2 regions of the Undibacterium sp. GrIS 1.2 genome follow, and region 2 is predicted to be linked to the other one. Evidence: riboswitches for the same ligand, from Rfam matches in the RefSeq annotation. Region 2 holds a riboswitch; the other holds the start of a gene.
The links. A riboswitch is a leader RNA that binds a small molecule or an ion and turns the genes downstream of it on or off. The one in region 2 is predicted to bind thiamine pyrophosphate.
Positions count from the first base shown of each region.

Region 1: linked by a shared signal. The riboswitch ahead of AAKU61_RS09080 (TonB-dependent siderophore receptor) and the one ahead of thiC (phosphomethylpyrimidine synthase ThiC) in region 2 are both predicted to bind thiamine pyrophosphate.

Region 1 covers NZ_JBEONP010000016.1:46,572-52,708, forward strand. The annotation lists gene AAKU61_RS09080 (TonB-dependent siderophore receptor) at 1-2,046, opposite strand, end outside; TPP riboswitch at 2,093-2,212, opposite strand; gene rarD (EamA family transporter RarD) at 2,298-3,170, opposite strand; gene AAKU61_RS09090 (M90 family metallopeptidase) at 3,482-4,306, shown strand; gene AAKU61_RS09095 (cobalamin-binding protein) at 4,538-5,518, opposite strand; gene panC (pantoate--beta-alanine ligase) at 5,518-6,137, opposite strand, start outside.
Region 2 covers NZ_JBEONP010000033.1:22,033-28,169, forward strand. The annotation lists gene AAKU61_RS14685 (diguanylate cyclase) at 1-2,034, shown strand, start outside; TPP riboswitch at 2,181-2,284, shown strand; gene thiC (phosphomethylpyrimidine synthase ThiC) at 2,375-4,288, shown strand; gene thiS (sulfur carrier protein ThiS) at 4,298-4,501, shown strand; gene AAKU61_RS14700 (thiazole synthase) at 4,585-5,376, shown strand; gene thiD (bifunctional hydroxymethylpyrimidine kinase/phosphomethylpyrimidine kinase) at 5,373-6,137, shown strand, end outside.

The DNA of each region.
Region 1 (6,137 bases), on a different contig from region 2:
ACCCAGATTAAAGACTTGATAGCCTGGAACGATGACGCTGTTATCCGGTTGAAACACCTTGTTACCAGAATAATCCCAACTGCCGTTGATGTTGAGTCCAGGTATGCTGGCAATCGCATAGTCTGCATACACCACAGATTTTAACTCTGGTACATTGGTGACACGCTTATCATCTAATCCTGCAATGCCGGTATCGTATTGGTGCGCCGCCAATGCAGTGACGCTGGCACCTAACATCAAGGCTGGAGTGATACGACCTTGGGCGGATACTTCCAGTCCATTATGGATTGCGTGGCCGTTACTGACGTAGACATTATCCGAGTTGGTATATTCCAGCGATTTAGTGATGTGGAAGACGGCGGCAGTGATACTAATATCTTGTGCCACATCTGCTTTAAGACCAAATTCAACTTGCTTAGATTTACTCGGATTAAGCATCTGGTTGACGTTGTTGGTACCGAACGGGGCGATGCCGCCATGCTCTAAACCTTCTGTGTACGATCCGTACAGCGTCCAGGATTTTTGTGGTTTAAAAAGTAGCGCAACGCTTGGCAATTCGTAGTTACGATCGTAACCCGGCGCATCGATTTGCTGACGCTTGATCGCTACGTGACGTATACCGATATCCAATTTGACGGTATCGGTCAGATCAATAATATCCTGCGCAAACAGGGACCATTCTTTATCCGTTCTGCGCAACAGAACCGGGCCGGTTGTGTTGGTCGTTTGCGGTACGACGATAGGTTGAAACACATTGCTAGTGCCCACTAAATCGTAGACATAGTCACCAAAGCGATCACGGCGCTGGAAGGTCGAAAATCCCACTGCGACTGTGTTTTGCAAACCGCCTAACCGGAATTTGCCATTTAAAATTCCCTGCGTTGCCACTGGCGATTTTGATTCTCCTACGCTTTGATAGTCATAGACATCGTAGTCACCATTCGCGCAATAACCTGGGAATAAGTTTGCGGACGAACAGCCGTAAGGGAATGCGGTGTAATCATCGCGTTTGAATTCATGACGGTTGGCTGAGAACGAGGCGCGCCAGTCGTCATTGAATTGATATTCGAACCGTAAGCCGATATTGCTATCACGGGTACTGACCGGCTTTGCCCATGGTTGATTGTTCAGCATTGTGTCTGCGCTGACATTGCGAGGCAGATCTGTTCCATTAAATAGTTGAAATCCTGGGACAGTTAACTGGGATTTTTTCTGATAATCCATATCCAGCTGCAATAATGCTTTTGGTGTGATGTGCCAGTCAAAAGCACCGGAGATAAATTGTCTGTCTCCATCTGCACCTTTTACATAGGAGCGTAATTTTTCTGTCGCAGCATTAATGCGATAACCAAATTGCTGATCATCGGATTGACCGCCTAAATCTAGCGAACCGTATAGCGTGCCGCGCTCACTGGCGGCGACCGTCACTGAACGTAATGGCGTAGTGGTTGGGCGCTTTGTGACATAGTTCACGATACCGCCGGGGGTAGCAAAGCCTGCCTGAAATCCGGCTAATCCTTTGAGTATTTCTATGCGCTCTTTATTTTCCAAAGGGATAGATGCATCGCCTGGTATGGCTAATCCATCTTTGCGGTAACTGCTGGTGTTATCCAGCGCAAAACCACGGATAGAAAATTGTTCAGAGTAGCCAACCGCGTTATAAGCGTCGTTGACACTGGCATCAAATTTCATCGCATCGCTACTGGTACGGATGCTTAAATCTTGTAATTGTTGTTGAGTGAAGACGGTAATCGATGCTGGCGTATCTGATAATTTTGCATCGGCAAAGCCGCCGATTTTTGCCACATCATTTTTATTGCTATCCGTTTTATTAGCGCGAATGACGACTTCTGGCAGCGCTTTATCTGCGCTCTGCGCGTGGGCAGCAGAGATCGTAAAAGCCTGAGCAATTGCCAAGACCATCGTCAGCGGAATCAAGCGGCTTTGAACACCTGATAACGAATGAGCTGATGACTTGCGTGAAGTCGCTTGTGAAGTAACTTTTGAAACACGTTGTGTAATACAGATGGGTGGTGCGATTGTCATAGTTTGCTCTTTTTTTATCGCAAGCGCGGGAGCAAACAAAGAGACTGATAGAGACTTTGCGCTTCCCTACGCTGGCATTATCCAGATCAGGTTCAAGGGTATTTCTCACCTGCAGACAAGAATAAAAACAAACTTTATCTTTGACGCAGGACCCCTAGCGAAGCGCGTACTTTACCATAAACTACGATTGGCCTATTTCTTTGGGCTCCTTTAGCCTTCTTTAGCAACTCTATTGGTAATTAAAACCTGGATTATTGGCGTCTGAAGGAGTGACGTATTCCCTCTGCAGAATACACCGCTAGCGCAGCCCAGATCGCCATAAATCCGATTAGTCTTTCGCCGCTAAATGGCTCATGATACAAAATGACGCCTAATATCAGTTGGATTGATGGCGCAATATATTGCAGCAATCCCAGCGTCGCCATAGGGATCAGGCGAGCACCGGCAGCAAACATTAGTAAGGGAATTGCAGTGATCGGGCCAGCTGCCAGCAGTAATAATTGGGTTGTGCCAGATCCGCTGATGAAGGCATTATGACCTTGCACTGTTAAGTAAGTCAGATAAGCAAAAGCAAACGGGAACAGCAAAAAGGTTTCTAGCGACAAGCCCTCTAGCGCGCCAAGCGCGGCTGTTTTACGCAATAAACCATACACGCCAAAGCTGATGGCGAGAGACAATCCAATGATGGGAGGATGACCGGTTTGCCAGGTCAGCCAGATCACACCGCAGGCTGCCAGGCCTATGGCAAACCATTGTGCTGACCGCAAGCGCTCACGCAAGATAGCGTAACCGAGCAGGACATTGACCAGCGGCGTCATAAAATATCCCAAACTGGCATCGACGATATGATCGTTATTGATCGCCCAGATGTAGATCAGCCAATTGACTGACAACAGGGTCGCGCTGGCGACAAATCCGACGATCAGCTTTGGTTGACGCAGCACATCGCGTACCCAAGACCATTGACTACGCCATGCCAGTACCACCATCAAAAATAGCAGTGACCACAACATGCGATGTAACAAAATTTCTAGTGCAGGTATCCCGTGCAGAGCTTTGAAATAAATTGGAAATAAGCCCCAGACGATATAAGCGGAAGCTGCGTAGAGTATGCCTTTGCGCATGGGAGGACAATCAAAAAATAGAATACGGGATTGGATGCCTTATTTTTAGAATGATATTGATGGCATCGGTGAGGGCGCATTATCGCAGCAATCGATTATTCGTGTTGCCTTGCGGGCACTTCATTCAATAGCTATGGTTAATAGCTATTGTTTTTTCTGAAGACTGTCCCATCTGAAGGTATGAGTTGATTCCAGCTCGTACTTATGTTTGCTATCAAGCTGCATAGATTTTATCAAGATGGCAACGGTCTAAATAACCAGAGATAACACGGTATCGTTACTGTGTTTTCATTCAGAATTGCAGGTAATCAATGTCCTCCGCTTTACCACTAATGCTTGTATTATCCAGCATCGTAATCACGGTCGGACTGATTGTGTGGTTGCCTGATGTGCTGTTGAAGCGCGCTTTGCAAAAGCCATTCCCTGGTCACTACTCCAAAATACTGCGTAAAAATATCCCGGTGTATTCCAGAATGCCAGCGGAGCTGCAATTACAGTTAAAGCGATTGATCAAACAGTTTTTATATCAAAAGAAATTTATTGCTTGCGATGATTTACAGATGACGGATGAGATCAAAGTCACGATCGCTGCCAGAGCGTGCATGTTGCTCCTTAATCGTCCAAGCACAGTTTACCCAGCCTTAAAAACCATCCTGGTTTATCCCAGTGCTTTTATGAAGCCGCATATCCAAACTAGCCTAGGTGGTGTAGTCACTCATGCTAACCAAACTTTGTCGGGAGAATCCTGGAGTGATGGCAGGGTGATCCTGGCATGGGATCATGTGCAGCGCAGCGATGGTACGCAAATCGCAGGGCACGATGTAGTCTTGCATGAGTTTGCGCATCAGCTCGATAGCGAAACCGGCAGCACCAACGGTGCACCGGCCTTGATGAGTAAGGCGCGTTATCAACGTTGGTCTAGTATCTTGTCCCAAGAGTTTGATGTATTGCAGCGCGCAGCGGAGCTAGGTGAAGAAACGGTGATGGATCATTATGGCGCGACCAATCCGGCAGAATTTTTTGCGGTCGGGACAGAGACGTTTTTTGAGAAAACCTGGGAGATGGCGAGATATCATCCCGCGCTATTTGAGCAATTCCGCGCGTATTATCAGGTTGATCCACGCGACTGGAATTAATAGCTTAATTTTATGCTGAGTGTTGTAATCCGTTCTAGCTTCTGATTCGATCAAAAGGGCGTATTTTTATATACTCCCCTTCATTTTTAATTAAAAATCCGAATTGTCCAGACATTATATGGACGACTAAAATATACACTACCTGAGTATATTTATTTGAATGTGACGTGAGGTAGCAGCAATATCCACTTTCAACTCGCAAAGCTAGCAAAATGAGATCAGATTTGAATCTTATTTCAGTGTTGCTCTGGCAGTCGCCAGATGTTTGCAGAGCATCTCAGTGCCATCTAAAATTCTCGGCCCTGCACGATTCATCCAGTCACCTTTTACGGTAAATAAATTACCTTTGCTGACGGCATTGAGCGTAGTGAATTGCCGCCAGTCGGCGAAGACATCTTGCTGCTCGCCGCCAGTGGTAATAATCGCATCCGGGTTGGCCGCTAGCACTGCTTCGGTATTGACTGTGGGACTGATTTCTTTTAAGCCGCCAAATATGTTTTTACCACCACACAAACGGATTGCTGCCGATACCAGATGCTGATCATTTAAGGTCATCAAAGGTTTGCGCCAAATTTGATAAAACACGCTGACGATTCTTTGTTTTTCTGCTGTGTTTGTAGTACTGACTTGTAAGCCGGACGACAGGCTGGACGACAAGCCGGGCTGATAAGTTTGGCGCAATTTTTCTAAACGATTTCTGAAACGTTGGGCGGCCGCATTGCCGGTCGCTTGCTTGTCAGTCAAAACTGCCAGACGTTCTATTGAACTGGCAATATCTTCAAAACTGCGTGGCTCGCTCTCGAATATCGGGATATGGGTATCGCGCAATTTACTCGCTAGGGTTTTGCCGTTGCCAGTACCCCAGATCACGATCAGGTCGGGTTTGAGCGCAATGATGCGTTCTACATCTAATGCGAATACATTGCCAATCGAAGGGATTTTTTTAGCGGCTTCCGGAAAGTCGCTGTATTCGCTGACGCCGACAATTTGGCTACCGGCACCGGCCTCAAACAACAACTCAGTCGCATGCGGCGCGAGGCTGATAATGCGCTGTGCTGGCTTCGCCAGCGTCACCACATGTTGTGCATCATCAGTCACGCTGATGGCGGCGTGGCCCACGACACTGTGCAAGCTGATCGCTGCCAGTGCCATGAAAGCAGACAGTTTTTTGATGAGACAAAAGTGCTCTCTGCTTTTTGCAAGCTGTGTCATCAGACTTCCAGATTGTCGATCAGGCGGGTGTTGCCAAGCTTGGCGGCGGCGACTACCACCAGCTCCGCCTTCTGCGCAATATCGCCAGCAGACGGTGGTTGCAAGTCGGAGCGCTTGCGTACAGAAATATAATCTGGCTTCCAATGACGATTTGCTAGTTTCGCCATGGCTTTCTTTTCCAGCTCAAAAACATCCAGGTGCCCCGAACGGATTTCTTGCGCAACCTCATTCAGTGTCTGATATAAAACAGGTGCTTCTACGCGTTCAGCCTCAGACAAATAACCATTGCGTGATGACAGTGCGAGTCCATCATCAGCGCGCCAGGTATCGGCAGCGATAATTTCAGTTGGTAAGGCAAACTGCTTTGCCATATTCCGGATGATCATTAATTGCTGGTAATCTTTTTTACCAAACACCGCAACACGGGGCTGGACGCAAGAAAATAATTTCAGCACAACAGTACTAACGCCGGTAAAAAAGCCAGGGCGGAATTCGCCTTCTAAGATATTCCCCAGATCGTCGGGTGGACGCACCCGGTATTCTTGTGGTTCTGGGTAGAGGTCTTTTTCTGTCGGGGCGAACAATACATACACACCTTCCTTCTCCAGCTTTTCTACGT
Region 2 (6,137 bases):
CTGTTGCTGGCTCTTGGCCTGACAGCGGCGTCCGCACGCGCTGATGAGGCTGCAGATTTGGCGCAGATTGATCAGATTCAGATTCTTGGTGATACCGACAATGCCAATGCATTAAAGCAGTTGCAAAGCTTTCAAGAAAAACTCCCGGCCGATGCCAGTTATCAAGTCAAATTAAAAGCGCTCAAACTGATGATTGGCTTGCTGTACGACGCTGGTAAGGCGAGTTCCGCGAAAAAGGTGAATGCAGCCTTAATGGCTTTGGCAGTCAAAGAGGGTGATCAGCGTTCTATTAATTTTGCCAAGGTCAATCAGGCGTTTGATGAGATTGATGATGGACATCCCGAGCAAAGTATTGCCAAGCTGACCGAGGTTCAGGATGCAATTAAAGCTTCGTCCGATCCGGAGCTAAAAATGCGTATCAGCAGTGCGTTTGGCGCGGTGTATGCATCGACCGGACGGTTTGAACTTGCACTGTCTTATTATCTGGATGCACTTAAACTCACGGATCTGCAACCACGCCGGCAAGCGCATGCCAGGTTGTATCACCTGGACTCGATCAGTCGCCTGTACACCACGATGAAAAATCCAGAGAAGGCGCTGGCGACTGTAGATGAAGCCTTGGCGATTTCTTCAGCAACCACCGATCTGAAAAGTTTAGCCTCTCTGACCATGGTGCAGGGTGTTGCTTATGCTCAGTTAGACCGCAACAAAGATGCGCTCAGTTCTTTTCAAAAGACACTCAATATCGCGCGTGATGCTGGCATCCCAGCGGTAGAAATTAGCGCCCTCGGTAATATCGCCGATCAATATCTGATCATGCATAATTTTGTTGAGGCTGAGCATACTGCCAAGATCGCCTATGAAAAAGCCGATGCAATTCACGATGAGTATTTAAAGCAGCTGGCTAATGTCAACTGGGGGTTTGCACTCGGTGGACAAGGCAAGATTGCACAAGGCGCAGAAAAAATAAATAGCGTGATCGCCTACTTTGAAAGTATCGATTCCAAAACCAATGTGGAGGGTATTTTGGGCGAGCTTGGCCTCATGTATGAGCACGCTGGTATGTACAAAGAAGCAGTAGCGACCATGCATAAGAAAGAGACGCTGAGCGATGATTTATTCAAAGCAGAAAGTGCCAAGGCTGTCGCCACTTTGCAAGAGACATTTAATGCCGATAAGCGGCAAAAGCAGATCGAATTATTAGGCCGTGATAACCAGTTAAAAGATGCCGATATAAAAAATCGTCGGCTGCAACAAGTCATCACCTTGCTCGGTGCCATGCTGACGGTGATGGCTGGAGTATTTATTTTCTTGTTGTACCGCCGCGTCAGAAAAACGAATGCAAAATTGGTCGAAGCGAATTTGCAATTAGAGTTCCATGCAGTGCGTGATCCTTTGACCGGACTCTATAACCGTCGCTCGTTTTTAGAGATGATGAGAAATCGGGCTCTTAATAGTGAGAGAGAGCGGCGCGAAAACGACAGTGATAATCCCGATTGTCTGCTCTTATTGGACATCGATCATTTCAAACAAATTAATGATACTTGGGGTCATGCGATCGGCGACAGTGTATTGATGGAAGTTGCCCATCGCTTGAAAAAAACGGTGCGCGATACGGATATGGTATTGCGTTGGGGTGGTGAAGAATTTTTGATTTATTCACCTAAATCCAATCCTGCTCAATTGAAAAAATTAGTCGAGCGCGTGCTGTCTTCTATTGGCGAAAATCCGATTCAGGTTGGTGAGAATGCCATCCCTCTTACCGTTACGGCGGGCTTTATTTCATTGCCATTTTCAGGCATTCCAGAAGAAGTTTGTAGCTGGGAAAAAGCCATGCAAATGGCGGATATGGCTTTATATCTGGGCAAAGCGCACGGGCGCAATCGCGCATATGGACTGGCACGTTTGCTGGTGCCGCACGAACAGGCAATGCCGATTCTGGATCATGATTTGTCCGCGGCGATCAGCGCTAATATGGTGGAATTAATCGAAGTCATCGGGCCGGTAAAGCGCAAAGAAATCAATACGAATTAAAAAAATCAAACGATCTGTTAACAGAAAGTCGTTATAATGCGGCTAGTTTTTGAGATGCTTTTGAAGCTACAAGATGCAATAATTTTTTAAACAAGTATCGCAACTAGTATCTGAATAAACGTAACTGAACACACGCAACTGAATAAGAGAAATGCTAGGGGTCCTGCCAGCAATAACACGCTGACGGGTGAGAAATACCCTTGAACCTGATCTGGATAATGCCAGCGAAGGGAAGCAAATTAGTGCCGCACGGGGCTACTCAAACCCTCATCATCTTCACCGTGCGCACCTCAAGCCTCCCACGCTGCCACCAACAATGTGCACGTTAATGGGAGCAAAAATGAACGCCAATCCACAATTTCTATCCGCTACCGCAGTAGTCGATCAAGCCGCAATCCAGCCGTTACCAAATTCCCGCAAAATTTACATTCAAGGCAGTCGTCCTGATATTCGTGTGCCTATGCGCCAGATCAGTCAGTCCGATACGCCAGCGATGTTTGGTTCCGAAAAAAACCCACCGATTTATGTCTATGACACCTCAGGACCTTACTCTGACCCAGAGGTCAAAATCGACATCCGATCCGGCCTTGCCTCGGTACGTGGTGCATGGATTGCAGAGCGCAATGACACGGAAGAGTTGTCCGGCCCATCCTCCGATTACGGGATCGAAAGACTCAACGATCCTAAGCTGGCAGAGCTGCGTTTTAATCTCAAGCGTAAGCCACGCCGTGCTTTAGCCGGAAAAAATGTCACTCAGATGCACTACGCAAGACTGGGCATCATCACGCCCGAGATGGAGTACATTGCGATCCGCGAGAATCTACAACGTCAGGAATATCTCGCTAATCTGAAAGCCTCTGGCCCTATGGGTAACAAACTGGCTGAGGTCATGGGTCGTCAGCATCCGGGGCAATCTTTCGGTGCGTCAATCCCGGATCTGATTACACCAGAATTTGTGCGTTCAGAAATTGCTCGTGGCCGCGCCATTATTCCCGCCAACATCAATCATCCAGAAGTTGAGCCTATGATTATCGGGCGTAATTTTTTAGTCAAAATTAATGCCAATATCGGCAACTCTGCAGTGACTTCCAGCATTGGTGAAGAAGTCGAAAAAATGACATGGGCAATTCGCTGGGGTGGCGACAACGTGATGGATTTGTCCACTGGCAAACACATACATGAGACGCGGGAATGGATCATCCGCAACTCACCGGTACCAATCGGTACCGTCCCGATTTATCAGGCTTTGGAGAAGGTCAATGGCAAGGCCGAAGATCTGACTTGGGAGATTTTCCGCGACACATTGATCGAGCAGGCGGAGCAGGGCGTGGATTACTTCACCATTCATGCAGGCGTGCGTTTGCAATATGTGCCGATGACGGTAAAACGGATGACCGGTATCGTTTCTCGCGGCGGATCGATCATGGCGAAATGGTGTCTGGCGCATCATAAAGAGAGCTTCTTGTATGAGCATTTTGAAGACATCTGCGAGATCATGAAAGCCTATGACGTGTCATTTAGTCTGGGTGACGGCCTGCGCCCAGGCTCGATTTACGATGCCAATGATGAAGCGCAATTAGGCGAATTAAAAACTCTGGGTGAGCTGACCACTATCGCTTGGAAGCATGATGTGCAAGTCATGATCGAAGGCCCTGGTCATGTGCCTATGCATCTCATCAAAGAGAATATGGATTTGCAGTTAGAGCAATGTCACGAAGCGCCTTTTTATACGCTGGGACCACTCACGACCGACATTGCACCGGGTTACGATCACATCACTTCTGGTATCGGTGCCGCACAAATTGGCTGGTATGGTACGGCGATGCTGTGCTACGTCACGCCAAAAGAACACTTGGGTTTGCCGAATAAAGTCGACGTCAAAGACGGCATCATTACTTACAAAATTGCCGCTCATGCAGCCGATCTGGCGAAGGGACATCCGGGTGCGCAAATCCGCGATAACGCTTTGTCTAAAGCCCGCTTTGAATTCCGTTGGGATGATCAGTTCAATATCGGACTTGATCCCGATAAGGCGCGTGAATTCCATGATGAGACGCTACCTAAGGATTCTGCCAAAGTCGCCCATTTCTGTTCAATGTGCGGTCCCCATTTTTGCTCAATGAAGATCACGCAAGAAGTTCGCGATTACGCCGCCAAACAAGGTATTACCGAGATCGCTGCGTTGAAACAAGGGATGGAAGTGAAGGCAATTGAGTTCGTTAAGTCCGGTGCAGAAATCTACAGAAAACAATAAGCCCTTGCCATGACTCATATCGTATTGAATGGTGAACCCTATCAGCTCAGTGAGGAAAAAACGCTGGAGGAATTGATCGTGACGCTGAACTTGTCGGGGCAGGCGATTGCTGTCGCCGTGAACCGCCAGATTGTCGCTCGCACGGAATGGACTAGCCATTACTTGCAGCTGCAAGACAAGGTCGATGTGGTGCGTGCCATCGGCGGCGGTTGATGTGATACCTCATTTTCTTCGTCCAGTTCAGTGCGCGAGGTGCGCCCCTAAAAAATAGATGAAATTCACGAAAAGGAATTTTTATGCAAAAAGAACACACACCCAGTCTGATCATCGCTGGCAAAACTTACCGTTCGCGTTTGCTAGTTGGTAGCGGCAAGTACAAAGATTTAGAGCAGACACGGCTGGCGACTGAGGCCAGTGGCGCGGAGATCATTACGGTAGCCATCCGTCGGGTCAACATCGGGCAAGATCCTAATGCACCTAGCTTATTGGATGCGGTGCCACCGAGTAAATACACGATCTTGCCAAATTCTGCCGGTTGTTATAACGCGGAAGATGCGGTGTACACCTTGCAATTGGGACGTGAATTATTGGGTGGCCACAAGCTGTGCAAGCTGGAGGTATTGGGAGATGAAAAGACCTTATTTCCCAATATGCCAGAAACCTTGAAAGCGGCCCAAATCTTGGTCAAAGACGGCTTTGATGTGATGGTGTATTGCAGCGATGATCCGATTCAGGCAAAGATGTTAGAAGACATCGGTTGTGTTGCGATCATGCCTTTAGCATCCTTGATTGGGTCGGGTATGGGGATACTCAATCCCTGGAATTTATCGCTGATTATTCAGCAAGCTACTGTGCCGGTGTTGGTTGATGCTGGCGTTGGTACCGCCTCTGATGCTGCGATTGCCATGGAGTTGGGTTGCGATGGTGTCTTGATGAACACGGCGATTGCTGGTGCGCATGATCCAGTCCGGATGGCCCGTGCGATGGGCTTGGCCGTGGAGGCGGGACGTGAGGCATTTTTGGCAGGACGTATTCCGAAAAAATTTGTAGCCTCGGCATCCTCGCCGTTGGCAGGTCGGGTGGTATGACATCGGTGGCATCGGTGGCATCAGTGGCATTAGTGAAGATGATAAAAAATTCATTGGAGAATAAATCTGCCAATCAATCCGACAATGTTGCTACCAGTCCGAAAACAAGACAGCGACCTTGCGTACTAGTTTTTGCCGGACACGATCCCAGTGGTGGCGCTGGCATACAGGCTGATAGCGAAGCGATTGCAGCGCAGGGCGCACATGCCTTGACGATCATCACCGCCTTGACCGTGCAAGACAACGACCGTGTATTTGCGGTGCATGCGGTCAATGCGGACATTATCCGGCATCAAGTCCGAGTTTTGCTTAAGCAATGCAAAATTGCGGCTATCAAAATTGGGATTGTCGCGCATCGTGTTAATGCAGAATGTATCGCAGAGTTGGTGGCTGAAATCGTACAAAGTCGGCCGGGCATGTCAGATATTCCAGTCGTGTTAGACCCAGTTTTGGCCAGCGGGCATGGCGACACCTTGTTGCTAGGCGATGCGCCGGAGCAGGTCATCCAGCCGCTATTGAAAGTCGCCACTCTGATCACACCCAACTTGCCGGAAGCGCAGCGTCTGTGCCCTGCAACTGGCGACCTAGTCCAACAAGCGCGGCAACTATTGCAATTTGCTTGCCGTGATGTATTCATCAAAGGTGGTCATGGTACCGGGACGCAAGTTAACAATCATTGGTTCGCCGATGGACATCATCAGCAATGGCAATGGGATCGATTGCCTGCCAGCTACCACGGAAGTGGCTGCACGCTGGCATCC